DNA from 4 places in the Bradyrhizobium sp. 157 genome. Region 2 is predicted to be linked to each of the others. Evidence: predicted binding sites of a transcription regulator. Region 2 holds the regulator's gene; each other region holds the start of a gene.
What was found. The regulator LexA, encoded in region 2, represses DNA repair genes until DNA is damaged. The targets are predictions, from matches to a motif close to TGTTCNNNNTGTGTTCNG.
Positions count from the first base shown of each region.

Region 1 (4,110 bases), on a different contig from region 2:
ACAAACGCCTCCGTTCCAGATTTTCGGAACGGAGGCGCAGGCAGTTTCAGCAGGAAACTTTATGCGTTTCGTTTGAGCATGATCTTTTCGGAAAGCCGCTTTGCGCCGACACGGCCCTTCGGGTCCGGATCATGCGCTTAGAAGTGATAGTTCACGCCGACCTGAACGCTGTTGAGGTTGAGCGTTCCCGACGCAAGGCCGCCCGGGACGGCGGCCGTGAAGTAGTTTTGGCTCTCGAAGCTGCGATAGAGGTACTCGGCCTTCACCGACCACTTCGGCGCGAACATCACCTCGACACCAGCACCGAGAGTCCAGCCGGAGTGGATCTTGCTGTCCGATACGCTCACGCCAAGCGCCGACAGCGTCAGACGGTTGTCGGCCCACGCGTAACCACCGGTGCCGTACACGAGGACCTGATCAAACGCGTAGCCGATGCGGCCACGAACGGTGCCCATGTCGCGGATCCGGGTCTCGACCGCGAAAAGCGCCGGGTTGCCCACGGTCGCGCCGACATCCGCCCAAGCGGCATCGGCCTCGACGCCGAGCACGAGGTTGCCGGCCTGCCAGTTGTAGCCGAGCGTACCGCCGGCGAAGCCGCCGCTGATCCCATCGCTGTTTTCCTGGGCGTAGCCGCCCATCGCACCGATGTAGAATCCGGTCCAGGTATTGATCGCGATCGCTGCGGCGGGCGCCTTGGTGTAGGGCCTGGCAGCAAGATCGGCGGCCATCGCGGGCGCCATCCCAAGCGCGATCAGGCCAGTGGTGGTCAGCAGAATCTTCTTCACTTTCTTTTCCTTTCGCGGCTCCAAAGCAACTTTCCTCAGCCGTCAATTCGAGGTTGCTGGGGCATATAGCGCGAAGTTCCCGCAAAATGCTGTCGCGGAAATACCACATGTGGGTCAAAAGCGTGGAGAGAACAACCAGCGCGCGTGACAATTGCGTTGGGCTACAACCAAACAAAAAGGCCGGCGTGAAGCCGGCCTTTCCGTAGTCCCGCGCTGGCGTTGCGATCAGTACTTCGCGACGACCGGGCCGCCCCAGCGATAGTTGACGCGAACGGTGACGATATCGACGTCCTGGCTGATCCGGTCGGTGCCGAAGAAGGCGCCGGCCGTGTCGACGAAGGTGTGGTCGCGGTCCTCCATGAACAGGTGATTGTATTCGACGCCGACCGACCAGTTCGGGGCGAAGCCGAATTCGATGCCCGCGCCGACCACGGCACCCCAACGGGTGTCGTCGCCGGTGGTGGCAACCAGGAGGCCCGTGGGAACATCAAAGATGCGGTAACGATCCGCGGTGACGGCCGCACCGCCCTTGACGTAGAACAGAACGTTGTTGGCGGCGTAACCGACCTGGCCCGTGATCAGGCCGAACGCATCGATGCGCGACTCGTTGCGGAGTGTAGGATCGATCAGGCTCACATTGCTGCCCTGGAAGTCGGCCCAGTTACCCTGGCCTTCAATACCGAACACCCAGGTGCCGGCCTGCCAGCGATAACCGATCTGACCACCGGCGGTGCCGCCGTCTGCGTCATGGCAACCCTCCGCGATGCTGCCGCCGGCGACCGGCAGGAAGTCCCAGCACTTGCGGCTCGTACCCCAGCCGCCGTTGGCACCGATGTAGAAGCCGGTCCAGTCATAGACAGCGGCGATCGGGGCTGGCGGCGCCTTGGTGTAAGGACGCGCAGCGAGGTCGGCCGCCGCCGCGGGTGCGGCGAACGCGATGAGAGCAACTGTAGCTAACAGATACTTCTTCATGATCTATCCCCAATTTTGTCCGCTTCCCGCTAGGCCTGAAGCGTTGTTGTGACGCGAGCACCCGCGCCGCTGGAGAATTCTATAGCGCGACTCGCGCAGAAATGGCGTGTCCCGGATGCAACAGGCGCCAGCCAAGTTTATGGAAGGAAGCTTATGATTTATCTGGTATAATTGGAACCGAGGCGGGAACTTTCGGGTTCCGTTTCGTCTCTTTCGGTTCCCCCGTGAGTTCCCGGGGTTCGCTTATAGATTGCAAAGCCGCAGCCGGGCAGACGGGGGCTGTTTGTGGAACAAAGCTGGAACGCACACGTGGGCGATGCTATATGTGGATAACCGGCGACTTGCCGAGGGATCGCCAAGTCATCGGGGCCTGTCAGTGTATAGGGTCCGGATGTCCGGGAGCGGACGCGGAAACGGACCAGCGACAGGTCAAGAACTGAAGACGGCCGGCACGGAAGCGGGCCGAACCAGTGATTTTTGCCGGCGATATCGAGTGGAGAGCGGCGATGGCGGGAAGCGTGAACAAGGTGATTCTGGTCGGCAACCTCGGCAAGGATCCTGAAATCCGGCGGACACAGGACGGGCGGCCGATCGCCAATCTGAGCATCGCGACATCGGAGACCTGGCGCGACAAGGGCACCGGCGAGCGCAAGGAAAAGACCGAGTGGCACCGCGTGGTGATCTTCAACGAGGGGCTTTGCAAGGTCGCCGAACAATATCTGAAGAAGGGCGCCAAGGTTTACATTGAGGGCCAGTTGCAGACGCGCAAATGGACCGACCAGAGCGGCGTCGACAAATATTCGACCGAGGTCGTGCTGCAGGGCTTCAACTCGAATCTGACCATGCTCGACGGCCGCGGCGGCGGCGGGGGCGGCAGCTTCGGCTCCGACGATTCCGGTGATTTCGGTTCAAGCGGTCCGGCTAGTTCCGCGCCGCGGCGGGCGGTCGCGGCAGGCAGCCGCAATAGCGATATGGACGACGACATCCCGTTCTGAGGCGAAGGCCCTCCGTCGGCCGCATATCTTGCCGCAGCAACGAAGCAGTGATGGTCGGGATCGAACCAGGCCATGACGGAATCGTGCACCTTCAACCCGTTGGCAATTCTCGAAGCTGGCCGACAGCCGTTGATTCAGGCGGGCGCACGCTCAACTTGACAGTGTCAAGATTTAACTTGACAATGGAAAGATTGATACGAGTATGGGCCGCGTGACGCGAGGGCTCGTTTTGGCCGAGCCCGCAATGGCCCGGAGTTTCAGATGTCGCTTGCTCCGTTGCTGGATGCCGCGCCCGCCATACCGGTTCATGCCATGGCAGCGATGGCCGCGTTCGCCCTTGGCGTCGTACAGTTCGCTGCGCCGAAGGGGACGCTGCCGCACCGGACGGTCGGCTGGATCTGGGTCAGCCTGATGGCCATCGTCGCCGCCAGCTCGTTCTGGATCCACGAGATCCGCTTGCTCGGCCCCTGGAGCCCGATCCATCTCCTGTCGATCCTGGTTCTGGCGATGTTGCCGGTCGCGGTCATTGCCGCGCGCGGGCACAATGTGAGCCGTCACCGCAAGACCATGATCGGCATTTTTAGCGGAGGGTTGATCATCGCCGGGCTGTTCACGCTCCTGCCGGGCCGGATCATGCACGCGGTGGTTTTCGGCCCTTAGGCGAAGGCCAAAAACGCCGTCCCGGGCGGGGTCTCTTACGGTCCCCAAACGGCCGCTCGCGGAAGCTGCCGCCGAGCCCGTAAGTCCATGAAAAAACGAGCGGAAAAACAGCTCCGCCTGACAGCTTCGGGGTGGTTATCGGACCCTCGATGCGCTATATGATTCTTAGCTGAGAACTGACTGGATTCCCCTTTGTCCGACAACGAAGACGACAAGCCCGGCGAGCCGCCGGAGCACTCCGACATTCGCCCCGTTTCCATCCTCGACGAGATGAAACGCTCCTATCTCGATTACGCCATGAGCGTGATCGTGGCGCGGGCGCTGCCGGACGCGCGCGACGGACTCAAGCCCGTGCATCGCCGTATTCTCTACGCGATGCACGAAAACGGCTTCGAGTGGAACAAGCCGTATCGCAAATCGGCGCGCACGGTCGGCGACGTCATCGGTAAATACCACCCCCACGGTGACCAGTCGGTCTATGACGCGCTGGTACGCATGGCGCAGGAATTCTCCATGCGCGTGCCGCTGATCGACGGCCAAGGCAATTTCGGCTCGGTGGACGGCGATATGGCGGCGGCCATGCGCTACACCGAATCCCGCCTGACCAAGATCGCGCAGAGCCTGCTCGACGACATCGACAAGGACACCGTCGACTTCCAGCCGAACTACGACAGTTCCGAAAAAGAGCCGACGGTCCT
Region 1 covers NZ_JADPKF010000054.1:13,116-17,225, forward strand. The annotation lists gene IVA95_RS11835 (outer membrane protein) at 138-785, opposite strand; gene IVA95_RS11840 (outer membrane beta-barrel protein) at 1,011-1,757, opposite strand; gene IVA95_RS11845 (single-stranded DNA-binding protein) at 2,264-2,752, shown strand; gene IVA95_RS11850 (DUF2306 domain-containing protein) at 3,014-3,412, shown strand; gene gyrA (DNA gyrase subunit A) at 3,605-4,110, shown strand, end outside.
Region 1: IVA95_RS11845 (single-stranded DNA-binding protein) is a predicted target of LexA. The motif match lies at 2,044-2,061, and genes of this name have one in related genera.

Region 2 (4,110 bases):
GCGGCTGACGCGTCGCTCACATCGGGCGTTTCATGCGACGATTTCGGCTGCGTCGTCCAATCCGCCGGTGGCGGCCTGATCGCGCAGGCCTTCAGGCCCGAGGCGCTGGCGGACGATTGCGAGCGCGCGGCGCTGATCGTGACGCTGCGGCAGGCCCCCGCAGCCTGTGGCGCTTCCGTTATCGATGCTGAACGGCTGCGGCGGCAGGGCGCGATGGCGTTGCGGCGCAGCCGGGAGGGATTTGTCGTCGATGCGGTCAAGCCGAGGGGCGTAGACCGCCCCTGGTCGCCGGTCATTGCTGACGAGAGCGAGGCCGACACCACCGTTCTTGCGCCGCGCATTGTGCCGCCCCGCGCGGTCGACGCCACGCCGGCCGAGGCAGATCTTCAGGCGGAGGAGTAGACGAGCGTCAGTGCTCGTCGACCGTGGGTTTGGCTGGTATTTCGAATGCACCGAGGTGGAATTCCTCCGGGGCATCAGGCGCCGAGGGCAGAGCGACCAGCGTGAACGACGCGTCGGGGAATTGCTGCCAGATTGCGAGATCTTCGGCCGTGATGGTGAGCCAGCCGTACCTGAACATGTACCGCCCGGGCTCAGTGACGCGCCCGGCTTTTTGCCACGTAACCTTGTTAACCACCGGCTGCCCCCTGCGGTGCCGAGTTCTGAAAAATGTACCACCATGATCCGCCGGCCTGGACCGGCGGATCATATGCGCGTGGGCGTTTATCCGGTCACGATCGATTCGGCCGTAGGTGCTTCCGTTACCTTTGGCGCACGTTCGCCACCGGTCTGGACCACCGGCAATTGCAGCACGGTCGCGCGCTGGCCTTCGCAAAGCTGCGTCACCAGCACATGGCTTCCATCGGGAAATTCGATCGCGTCATGATGACGGTCGGATATATGGGGGTCGATTTGATTGAACTTGCCGACCCGCCAGTCGGTGGTTCGAGTCCAGATCCACCGGTTGTCGTATTTGACGTCCTCAGCGAACGCCAGTTCGGTGCCGGGAAGCATGCAGACCGCCACTGCAGGCTCGCGTTCCGACGCAAAGCCGCGGGTCGATGTACCGCGGAATGTCGTTGTGATCAGCGTCTCGCCGACCTGGGCAGGCCGCGTAGCCACAGCATGCAGGCTATAGTCACACATCGGATGGCTCCCTCGTTTGAGATAGCTGACCCGTGTCTAGAAGGAGGCACAGGCCTCTATCAGAGTGGACATGGCGCAGAGCCTTTTCTTCTTTCTGGGCAATTCTGCGACTGGCGCACTGCGCCACATTCACAAACGCGCTAACGTGCCTTAGTTCCACACGCGCAACAAAAAACCCCGGCCGAGGGCCGGGGCTGGCTTTCGTCACGGCGCCGGAGCGCATAACGGGTCAGTATTTGCGGTACAGCCCGATCAGCTTGCCCTGAATCCGGACCCGGTTCGGCGGCAGGATGCGGACTTCATAGGCGGCGTTGGCCGGCTCGAGCGCAATCGAGGCGCCGCGGCGGCGGAAGCGCTTCAGGGTGGCCTCTTCCTCGTCGATCAACGCCACCACGATATCACCGGTGTCGGCGGTCTCGTTGCGCTGGATCAGCGCCATGTCGCCGTCGAGGATGCCGGCATCCACCATGGAATCGCCGCGCACTTCGAGCGCGTAATGCTCGCCGGAGCCGAGCATGTCCGGCGGCACGCTGATGGTGTGGCTGCGCGTCTGCAGCGCCTCGATCGGCGTACCGGCGGCAATCCGGCCCATGACAGGCACAGCGACTGGGCGATTGCCGTCGTCCTCGGCGGCCGGCGCGCTCACCGTGCGCTTGCCGAGCGTGCCCTCGATGACGCTCGGCGTGAAGCCGCGGCGGCCGTTGGCGGCGGCAGCGAGCTCGGGCAGCTTGATGACTTCGATGGCGCGGGCGCGGTTGGGCAGGCGGCGGATGAAGCCGCGCTCCTCCAACGCCGTGATGAGGCGGTGGATTCCGGATTTCGAGCGCAGATCGAGCGCATCCTTCATCTCGTCGAACGAGGGCGGCACGCCGGCCTCTTTCAGCCGTTCATTGATGAAACGCAGAAGTTCATACTGTTTGCGCGTAAGCATCGCGAGCAATCCCCCGGTTGGCGTCGTCTCGTTCCGAATCTTTAGCGCCCAGATCGTGGAGTCCCCAAACTCTCAACCAAAGACACTAGCAGTCGAAACAAATCATGAACGGACACTATATGTTCGATATGTGTTCCGCAACCATTTAATTTGAGGTGAACGCATTGCGGTTCCGGTCCAAGGTGCTGTTGGAACGCCGTTCGTCATTCCGGCAGCCGGAGCAACTCGCAACGCGATCCCTTTGCGGCAGCCGGCGCGAACGGCGGACGTATCACAAGTGCCCGTGCCGCAGCGAGATTCCCTGATAGTGACGAGTCCTGATGGTTCACCGGCACGGCGACCAGCGTGCCGTCGTCGCGGGCTTCGAGGCGAGCGCGAAGATAGTCTTCGCGCTGGTCGTTGGCGGCGAGATCGCAGCCGAGCAGGGCGTTTTCGCGCGGATGATTGACGTGGTCGCGGCCCGATAAGGCGCGAATCAGCGGCACCAGAAACAGGAAGCCGCAGACATAGGAGGAGACGGGATTGCCGGGCAGGCCGATCACCCGCATCGCGCCCAACCTGCCGTGCATCATCGGCTTGCCTGGCCGCATCGCGATCCGCCAGAACGCCATGGCGACGCCCTCGGCCTCCAGCGACCGCTTGACGAGGTCGTGGTCGCCGACCGAGGCGCCGCCCACGGTGATCAGGACGTCCGCGTCGGCGTTGCGGGCACGGCGGATGCCCTCCGTGGTGGCGGCGACGGTGTCGGCGGCGATCCCGAGGTCGATGATTTCTGCGCCCTCGGCTCGCGCCAGCGCTCGCAAGCCGTAGCCGTTGGAATAGACGATCTGGCCGGGGCTGGGGGTTGCGCCTGGCATCACCAGTTCGTCGCCGGTCGCCAGCATCGCCACTTTCGGGCGGCGGTGCACCGCAAGCTCCGGGTAGTTCATGCCGGCGGCAAGCGAGAGATCGCGGTCGGTGAGGCGGCGCCCGCGTTTGAGGAGGACGTCGCCTTCGCGGAAATCAACGCCCGCTGGGCGGATATGCCGTCCCGGAACGGCAGCTTCCGTGATGGTGATATGATCGCCCTCGATGGCAGCGTCTTCCTGGATGACGACGGCGTCTGCGCCATCGGGGATCACGCCGCCGGTAAAGATCCGCACCGCTTCGCCTGGGCCTACCTTCCGCTCGAACGGGCGGCCGGCGGCGACCTCGCCGATCACCTTCAGCCGTGCGCCGACATCGGCGGCGTCGGCCGCGCGCACCGCATAGCCGTCCATCGCCGACATCGCCTGCGGCGGCTGCGTCCGCCGCGCGGCGACGTCGCGTGCGAGAATGCGGTGATACGCTTCATCGAGCGCCACCATTTCTTCGGGCAGCGCCGCTGCGCCGGCAAGGATCGCGGCAAGCGCATCGGCAACCGGCATCAAGGCCACGCTGGCACTCCTGCTTCGACTTCATTGCGAGGAGCAGCGCGACGAAGCAATCCACACTTCCTTCCTGGCCATGGATTGCTTCGCTTCGCTCGCAATGACGGGGTAATCATCTAAATTCCAAGTGCTTAAATTCCAAGTGCTTAAATTCCAAGTGCGGTCAGTGCCCTGGCCACGTCATCCGTCGATGTCACGTGGATGGCAGAAAGGCCGCGCGCCCGCGCACCTTCGATATTGGCGGCTGAATCGTCGAAGAACAGGATCCGCGACGCCGGCACGCCGATCGCTTTTATCACATGATCATAGGCTTCGGCGTCGGGTTTGCGCATACCGATGCTGGAGGACAAAAAAATCTCCCGGAAATGGCTGAGCACCTCCGCATAGGCCTGCGAAAAATGCGTGACATGGGCCGGATTGGTGTTGGAAAAAGCATAGAGCGGCAGGCGCTTTGCAGCACCCGCCAGAAGCTGTGCAATTCCGGGCATCTCGCCGGTGAAGATCGCGTTCCAGCCTTCCAGGAACTGCGCGTCGGTGATGCCGATGCCGAGCGACCGGCGCAGGCTCGCAAAGAACGCCGCATCGTCGATCCGGCCGGTCTCGTGGTGCTTGAAACTATCGTCG
Region 2 covers NZ_JADPKF010000088.1:8,535-12,644, forward strand. The annotation lists gene IVA95_RS24680 (ComEC/Rec2 family competence protein) at 1-402, shown strand, start outside; gene IVA95_RS24685 (hypothetical protein) at 410-637, opposite strand; gene IVA95_RS24690 (hypothetical protein) at 724-1,146, opposite strand; gene lexA (transcriptional repressor LexA) at 1,376-2,077, opposite strand; gene glp (gephyrin-like molybdotransferase Glp) at 2,281-3,492, opposite strand; gene IVA95_RS24705 (HAD family phosphatase) at 3,633-4,110, opposite strand, start outside.

Region 3 (4,110 bases), on a different contig from region 2:
CGTGAGCGCGGCAGCCGTTCCTTCCACGCCGCCTTCGCCCATGAGGCCCATGCCATACCCCCAGCCCGGCCCCAGCGAGACGAACGCGGTCGAGAGCCAGAACAGGGACAAGACGATAAATATCGCGGGCTTGACCAGGTACATGCCGGCAAACCAGCGTTCCTGCACGGAAGCCGGTTCAGCGGCGAAGAATTCCGGAAGGCTTTTGGGCTGCAGCCCGAGCCGCTGCATGTCTTCGAGATTGCCAACGGCGCCGCGCACCATCTCGCGCTCGGCCGTGCTTCGTACGGGAGGCCGCCAGCCGAGATACGAAATCATGTCGCCAAGCTTGTACATGAGGCTGGAAGCGAACTGCGGCAGGCGAATTTCCCGTGCCGGCGGCCAGCGGCACCAGCGGCGGATCAGCGCGACGACTTCGCCGAAGGAATAGCGCTGCGGGCCGACCAGCTCGACAACCTGCCGTGCCGGCGTGGCGGGGTCGAGAAAATGCTCCACGGTCCGTACGACGTCCTCCAGCAGGACGATCTGGAGCTGTCCCGTGTTCGGCATCACGGGAATGGCGGGCAGCGCGGCCAGGCCTCGCATCAGCGCGCTGGCGCCATAAGCCGGGCGGCCGATCACCACTGCGGGCCGCAAGATGACCCAATCGAGATCGCGCTCCATCAGCGCCTTGTCGCCGGCCAATTTCGATCGGGAAAATTCGCTCGGGGTTTCTCGGTCGACGCCGATTGCAGAAAAATGGATGACGCGACGGATCTGGAGCTGCTCGCAAGCGGCAAAGAGGTTCGCGATGCCGTGATGATGCACCATTGAGGTGGAATCGCCCGGGCTGTCCTGGAGCACCCCTGCGCAATTCACGACCGCCTCGACGCCAGCGAGATGCGGCAGCCAGTATGCTGGCGACGTCGCCTTGGAGATATCGACGTTGCCGCTCCTGCTCATCGAAACGACGGAATGACCGCGCGAAGACAGGTGAGCCACGAGTGTCGATCCGATCAGCCCGGTCCCTCCTATAACAGCAATTTTCATGACCGGCTCCGCATTGAAAGTCACGCCTGCTTCCGCGAACGCAGGCTCCGAACGAATTCCTCCAGAAAGGGAAGCACCTCAAACAACACGGAAGCCGACAAGAAACCGGCGACGAATTGCCAGGGCAGCGGGTGCTGCTTGAGAACAAGGTCATAGCGCGCAGCCTCGGGGCCAAGTCCCCACAGGCTGAGAAACTGCGGCCAATTTAACGCGGTGACGATGAGCATGGCCGTGAGAGGCATCAGCTCGAGAAAACTATGCACATGCTGTTCGATGGGCGGGATGGTTCGCTTTTGGCTGGCGAATGTTGTGTCCCACCACGCCGTCAATTGATGCAGAACGAAGCAGACAATCATGATCGCGATGATGAGCGCGTTGATCTCAAAGAACATCGCCGCCATGAGGGGAATGCCTATCTCTGCCAACATCAACAGATGAAGCAGCGATTCCTTGTAGCCGCTCGTCAATTCGATCCGCGTAGCGCGATGGCAGAGGTAATCGGCAAACCCGGCCAATAGCCAAACCGGCAGGACAAAATACAACAATATCGTTTCGGCCGCGGCGGGATGAGACATCGGCTTTCCGGCTAAGCGGTCCTGTCCATCACAGCGTATCGGGAGTGCGGACGGGCGAGGACTTGTCCTCATTTCGCAACTCCTGCTCCGCCAGGCGCCAGAATTCGTCTTCCTTGCCTTCGGGCTTGCCGTTGCGCTCCCAGATCTCATAGGCGCGCTTTTTAATTTCCTGTTCGGTTGGCTCGGTCATCAAGGTCTCCTCCTTCCATCTCTGCACGGTAGCTGTCGCGCGGCTGATCTCAGCGATTGGGACGTCACGTCGAAGCTTGCGACCGTCGCGAGGCTGCAACCTCCTTCCTGACGCATGCAGTCGCCATCGCGTCTACGCGCAGCGCTGCATGACGGCTTGCCTTGCACTTCGGGATAAGCGCGCAGCGAGGAGCAAGGTTCCTGGATGAAACCGGGCTTAGGTCGGTTTTGGAATAGAGGTAGCGCAATCGACTAGGGCTGTGGCAGCGCGCGCCGGCTTCCTATCGCCCCGGTTAAGGACGGCTCAGAACGAATTCGCCAATTCGATCTCCGCCTTCAGCGCCGCGATCCGTCGCTCGGCTTCCCGTGCCGTCAGGTTGTTCTCAAATAGTTTTGGCTGATAGGCCTCGGCGCTGAGCATGCGCAGCGTCGCCAATTGGCGCGGCGTCATCGGCGCATCCACCTGGTCCGGGAGACGGGACATTCTGGAACCCCAAAGAATCTTCGATTCGATCCGAACTCTTAACTTGAAATTTGTTCTTTATTTGTTCTTATAGGGCTCTACCGCAGCGAGGTGGTCCATGGACAACAAATTGAATGAAATTCGCAGAAAAATCAGGTTCTTACGGTCGGAGATGCTGAGCGCGGAGGATAACATCCGCAAACAGGTCAACCGGGATGAGGACTGTTCGGAAGCAGCAATGCGTCTGATGGCCATGCGGGCCACCATGGTCGGCCTCATCGGCGAACGGAACCGGCTTGGCGGCGAAGAGCGGCTGCTCAATGTCGATGAGCGGCTGAAGCTGGAGGTCCGTGCGGTCAGCAGGAAGCCCGCGATCGGGGCGCCTGGCCGCCGTGAGCGATGATCCCATTCAAGCCCTGCGCCGGCGGATTGCCGAACTGGATCAGCTTGCTCGTCAGCTCAATCAATCCGGCCTGGATAATGCGCGGGCGCAGCTCCTGCTCGCGCGCAAGCGGGCGGAGTTGGAAGATTTCATCAACAGAGGCGGGCGATGTCAGCACTACTCAGATGGTACGACCCCAACGCAGATAACCCGCCGTGGCTAAAAGCCCTGGCGGAGGTTCGGATCAGGGCGACGCGGGAAGGATGGTGCCATGCCCACGTCCAGGCAATCGTTGTCGCGATCGATCAATATGCCGAAGCGGCGCTGGGCAATCGGGATTACTTTCTCAACAGGCCGCATAGCATCGGTGATCGGCGCAGCGATAACATTCCATGAATTAATTTCGGAGGAGGTTGCATGCTTGAGCGATGCGGCTACAGGGCGGCGCTTTATCTTTTAGCTTTGATCGCGGCCGTAAATTGCAGCTTTTTCATCTATTCGCAGTGGTATCTGCCGCGCCTTGGGGATGGTCTTGCGATTCACGCGGTGGCCGCGCTGGTCGTTTTGCTGGGCCTCTGGCTGTTCAGCAAAATTGCGCGATATGCAGGTGCGGCATTTTATTTTCTTGCTGCGGGATCTACCGCCTTTGCATTTTGGGGCTTTTCTGGCCCGGTGCATGTCGGCGTCATCTGGGCCGCGATAATAGGCGTTCTGAGTCTGGCTGCCGCATTGCTCCTCGTTTTCTCAAAACCGTTCGCAAGAGAATTTGCGGCCGAGCGCGAAAAGCGACCTGCGTATAAAAAGTATCTCCTTCACGCGTTCACGTTGGTGATCGTCGTTGCGGCGGGAGCTGCCACATTGGTCGACGTCGTCGCTTTGTTTTCCAGCTACCAAGCCCAGTAAGCGGATTAGCTAAGGCGTAATCCGTCAACCCGGGGTCGTTAAGGCGGATTACGCTGACGTTAATTCGCTTTCGCCGGTGCATTGGCCGGCGCGTCCGCCGCCGCCTCCGGTACCGCCTGCCGCGATCCTCCACCGGTAAACCGCTCGATCACCGAGCGCACCGCATCGCGCGTCTTGCGGTCCTTCACCGCATCGAGCAAGGGCGCTGCGCCCGGCGAACGGCGAATCAGGCTTTCCGGATCGGGAAACACCAGCGGATCATCCCATGGGCCCTGCACCACGAAGGGCAGTTCAAAGCCCTTGTCGCCGCCGGCCGCGGTTGAGGTCAGGCTGGCGACGCCCTTGAGGTCGTATTCGCGAGCCGGCACCGAGGCGGTGCCGGTGAGCGTCAGGCGCGTGGTCGGTCCGTCGACGCGGATATCTTCGACGGTGGCGATGCCGTCGTTGAAGTGCACCGAAACGGTGAGGTTGTCGTAAGGTGTCGTGCCCGAGCGGAAATTGCCGCCGCCGGATAGCGGCCGCCGCTCCAGCCGCTTCAAGAGCTGCTCGACATTGAAGCCGGCGATCGC
Region 3 covers NZ_JADPKF010000079.1:36,249-40,358, reverse strand. The annotation lists gene IVA95_RS20910 (SDR family oxidoreductase) at 1-1,029, opposite strand, end outside; gene IVA95_RS20905 (hypothetical protein) at 1,050-1,544, opposite strand; gene IVA95_RS20900 (DUF2934 domain-containing protein) at 1,633-1,794, opposite strand; gene IVA95_RS20895 (DUF3072 domain-containing protein) at 2,098-2,277, opposite strand; gene IVA95_RS20890 (hypothetical protein) at 2,495-2,659, shown strand; gene IVA95_RS20885 (hypothetical protein) at 2,649-2,861, shown strand; gene IVA95_RS20875 (hypothetical protein) at 3,056-3,541, shown strand; gene IVA95_RS20870 (AsmA family protein) at 3,601-4,110, opposite strand, start outside.
Region 3: IVA95_RS20895 (DUF3072 domain-containing protein) is a predicted target of LexA. The motif match lies at 2,329-2,346, and genes of this name have one in related genera.

Region 4 (4,110 bases), on a different contig from region 2:
TGATGGCGGCCGGCATCAAGCCGAGCGATATCGACGCCGTGGTGTGCTCGCACGCGCATATCGATCACATCGGCGGCCTGGTCGGCGCCGACGACAAGCCGCTATTCCCGAACGCGCAGGTCTACATCGCCCAGAGCGATTTCGATTTCTGGACCGATGAAGGCAAGCTCGGCAGTCCCTTAAAGGATTTTGTGATCCACGCCCGCAAGAATCTGCTGCCGGTACGCGACCGCATCGTCTTCATCAAGGACAACCAGGAATTCTTGCCCGGCGTCACCGCGCTCGCAGCGCCCGGCCACACCGTCGGCCACACCATCTACATGGTGAGCTCGAAGGGCAAATCGTTCTGCTTCCTCGGCGACCTCTCGCACCACGCGGTGCTCTTGCTGGAGAAACCGCGGATGGAATTCGCCTACGACAGCGACCCGAAGCAGGCGGCCGCCTCGCGGGTGAAGATGCTGGACATGCTGGCCGCCCAGAAGATCCCGGTCATGTCTTATCACTTCGCCTGGCCCGGCTACGGCCACGTCGCCAAGAACGGCGACGGTTTCAGGTATTACCCCGAGCCGATGAACATGCAGCTTTGAACGGCTCAGTCTTCCGGGGCGGCTGGTCCGCCCCGGACGTCGCCCGGCCAGCACGCAGCGCTAGGGATACGCCTTCGTTTGCGTAAGCCTTGATCAGCGAATCACGACGTAACGATCACGGAGTCTCCCATTGGCCGAACAACCGCCCGCCAAATCCGATCTCATCTATGAGGACACTGGAGCCATGGCTCCGGTGGTCTATTTCGACATCGTCGGTGCCTACGGCACCATGAACGGCGCGATCGAGGTCGAACTCGCGACTCGCATCCTGGTGCCGAAGCCGGATGGTTCGACCGAAGTGAAATTCATCTCCTCCGGCCGCATCCGCTGCAGCGCCAACGCGGCCGCCAATTTGCGCAACGGGCTGGATGCAGCGCTGAAGATGCTGGAGCAGCCGCAGGGTAGTGCGGCGGCGATTGCGGCGGGGAAGCTGAATTGAGCTCCCCAACCATGTCTTAGGAACCATCGCGCTTCGCCGAAATTGGTCTTTCCTCAGGGAGCAAAGCACCATGAAGCGGATCGCGATCATCCTGAGCGCACTGCTTGGCAGTTATGCGTTCGCCTTGGCACAAGGTTCCCCCAGCGGGCGAGGATCCACGACCGGCGATCCCGCCGCCAGTTCGGCAAACCCCCGCGCGGCGCCAACCGCAACCACCGGCTCGAGTACATCCAATCCCGGCGGTAGCGGAACGTCTACCTCAGGCAGGAGAGACGACAATGAGGATCAGGGCCGCGACAAGATGCCCGAGAGCGACATGAGCGTCCGGCCACAGGACCAGCAACCCAAGCCGAAGTAACATCTCGGCCGCTGGCAGCCAGTTTGGAGGCCCGGCAAATGACCAAAGATATCATAGTGATCGGCTCTGGGATGCTCGTCGTCTGGCTTGGCGTGTGGAGCGTACGGGGTAACCCCGAGAATGAGAGCCGTGCAAAGACAGACGCAGTGCGCGTTCTCGCCGACGATCCGGCGCTGAAGCTTGTTTCCGAGCAGAGCCCGTACATGCGAACGGAGCGCTAGCTGATAGGCAAGCGCCGGTCAAAATGTTGACGAGCGGTTGAGCACCGGTATGTCGATGCAGGACGTGCGCTGACACGCCTAGGCGCATAATGTTCTCGCAATGTTCTTGACTTGCCCTCCGGTTCCCCGCTACCTTCGATTGCGTCGCGGGGGGCAGCATGGTTGCGCGGGTATCTACCGTAGCTTTTGAGGGGATCGAGGCTCGCGCGGTCGACGTCCAGGTGCAGGTCGCGCCCGGGCTGCCGGCGTTTGCGATCGTGGGTCTGCCCGACAAGGCGGTCTCAGAGGCGCGCGAGCGGGTGCGCTCGGCGCTGATCGCCTCGGGGCTGGCCCTGCCGGCGCGGCGGATCATCGTCAATCTGGCGCCGGCCGATCTGCCGAAGGAAGGCAGCCATTACGATCTGCCGATCGCGCTCGGCCTGATGGCTGCGATCGGCGCGATTCCCCCCGATGCGCTCAACGGCTTTACCGTGCTCGGCGAACTCGGCCTCGACGGCTCGATCGCGCCCGTTGCAGGCGTGTTGCCGGCCGCGATCGGCGCGAACGCGCGCGAGGAGGGGCTGATTTGTCCCGCGGCGTGCGGAACGGAAGCGGCCTGGGCGAGCCCGGACATCCAGATCATCGCGGCCAAATCGCTGATCCAGATCGCCAACCATTTTAAAGGCACGCAGGTGCTGTCGCGGCCGCAGCCGAAAGTGCACGAGCCGGAAGCGACGCATCTGGACTTGCGCGATATCAAGGGCCAGGAGAGCGCCAAGCGCGCGCTGGAGATCGCCGCGGCAGGCGGACATCATTTGCTGATGATCGGCTCGCCCGGCGCAGGCAAGTCGATGCTGGCGGCGCGGCTGCCTTCGATCCTGCCGCCGCTGTCGCCATCCGAACTTCTGGAAGTGTCGATGATCGCCTCCGTCGCCGGCGAAATCCGCGACGGCGCGCTGACCGCGCGGCGGCCGTTCCGCGCACCGCATCATTCCGCCAGCATGGCTGCGCTGACCGGCGGCGGCCTGCGCGCAAAACCCGGCGAGATTTCGCTGGCGCATCAGGGCGTGTTGTTTCTCGACGAACTGCCGGAGTTCGATCCGCGCGTTCTCGACTCGCTGCGCCAGCCGCTGGAGAACGGCGAGGTCTCGGTCTCCCGCGCCAACCACCGCGTTACTTATCCGGCCCGCTTCATGCTAGTCGCGGCGATGAACCCGTGCCGCTGCGGCCAAGCCTACGATCCCGGCTATTCCTGCAGGCGCGCACCGGTCGACCGCTGCACGTCGGATTACCAGATGCGCATCTCCGGCCCGCTGATGGACCGCATCGACCTGCGCATCGAGGTGCCGGCGGTCACCGCCGCCGACCTGATCCTGCCGCCGCCTTCCGAAGGCTCGGCGGAAGTCGCAGCCCGCGTCGCCGCCGCGCGCGACATCCAGCTCGCGCGCTATGCGGCGGCCGGCATGCCGCATGTCCGCACCAATGCCGAAGCACCGGCCTCGCTTTTGGAAACGATCGCGCAGCCAGATGCACAAGGCCAAAAACTTTTGCGCGACGCCGCCGAAACCATGAAGCTGACCGCGCGCGGCTATCACCGCGTGCTGCGCGTCGCACGCACGCTCGCCGACCTCGATCGTGCGGAAAAGATCGGCCGGCTGCACCTGGCGGAGGCGCTTTCGTATCGTGCGCTGGCGGAGGATTTGCGAAGAGCGGCGTAGGTCCGCGGCCGCCGGCCGGCCAAGCGACGTCGGACCTCTCGTCCCACTCGCGACCAAGATAGTCCCCCGCCACAAAAAACAACTCGCGTCAACGCGGCGGTAATTAGTTTCCTTTACCCTCTGCCAACCATAAGTCCGATGTCGCGGGCTTATGGTGAGCGAGTAGCGTGTCATGTTGCGTTTGAATATCCTGGCCTCGGTGATTCCGCTGGCAATTGTCACCCTGTTCGCGCGCGGTGAATTTTTCGCCGGTCCGCGGCCCTGCATCGAAATATCAGGCACTTCCGTCCAGATCGCCACCCTCTCCTGGCAGCCGCACCGGCACGTCAGTTTCACCGGCGATCCAGGCCGCGCGACGGTGCGGGTCCAGATTACCGACAACGCGGAAACGGCCGACTTCACCGTGATCGACGATATCGAAACGGCCGAAGCCGGCGCCTGCGAGAGCAATGCGCCGCCGCTTCTGGTCGCCATCTCCCGCAATCCGTCAGGTTCCGATCCCGTGATCTATCTTTCCAGGGACGGACCGGCCGACTACCGCATCTTCGTGTCGTCGAAGAGCTTTTCGCTGCTCGATGCCGCCGCCCTGATCGTCGGCGCTCGCGGCGAGCGCCACCGCATCGAAGCGGTGTCGCTGTAGGTTTGGAGCATGGTCTTTTCGGAAAACCGGTTCCCACTTTTCCGGACCATGCTCGGTTAACCTTTCATTCACCCTGTTCTCATCGCGGCCCGTCATGCGCTGGGAGCCTCAAGCACTTTGCAACATCGGCGACGCATCGTCTGCCCGAGAGAGGCGGCGAAGCAGGCC
Region 4 covers NZ_JADPKF010000044.1:25,896-30,005, reverse strand. The annotation lists gene IVA95_RS10060 (MBL fold metallo-hydrolase) at 1-587, shown strand, start outside; gene IVA95_RS10055 (hypothetical protein) at 718-1,026, shown strand; gene IVA95_RS10050 (hypothetical protein) at 1,097-1,384, shown strand; gene IVA95_RS10045 (hypothetical protein) at 1,423-1,605, shown strand; gene IVA95_RS10040 (YifB family Mg chelatase-like AAA ATPase) at 1,764-3,302, shown strand; gene IVA95_RS10035 (hypothetical protein) at 3,475-3,942, shown strand.
Region 4: IVA95_RS10040 (YifB family Mg chelatase-like AAA ATPase) is a predicted target of LexA. The motif match lies at 1,696-1,713, and genes of this name have one in related genera.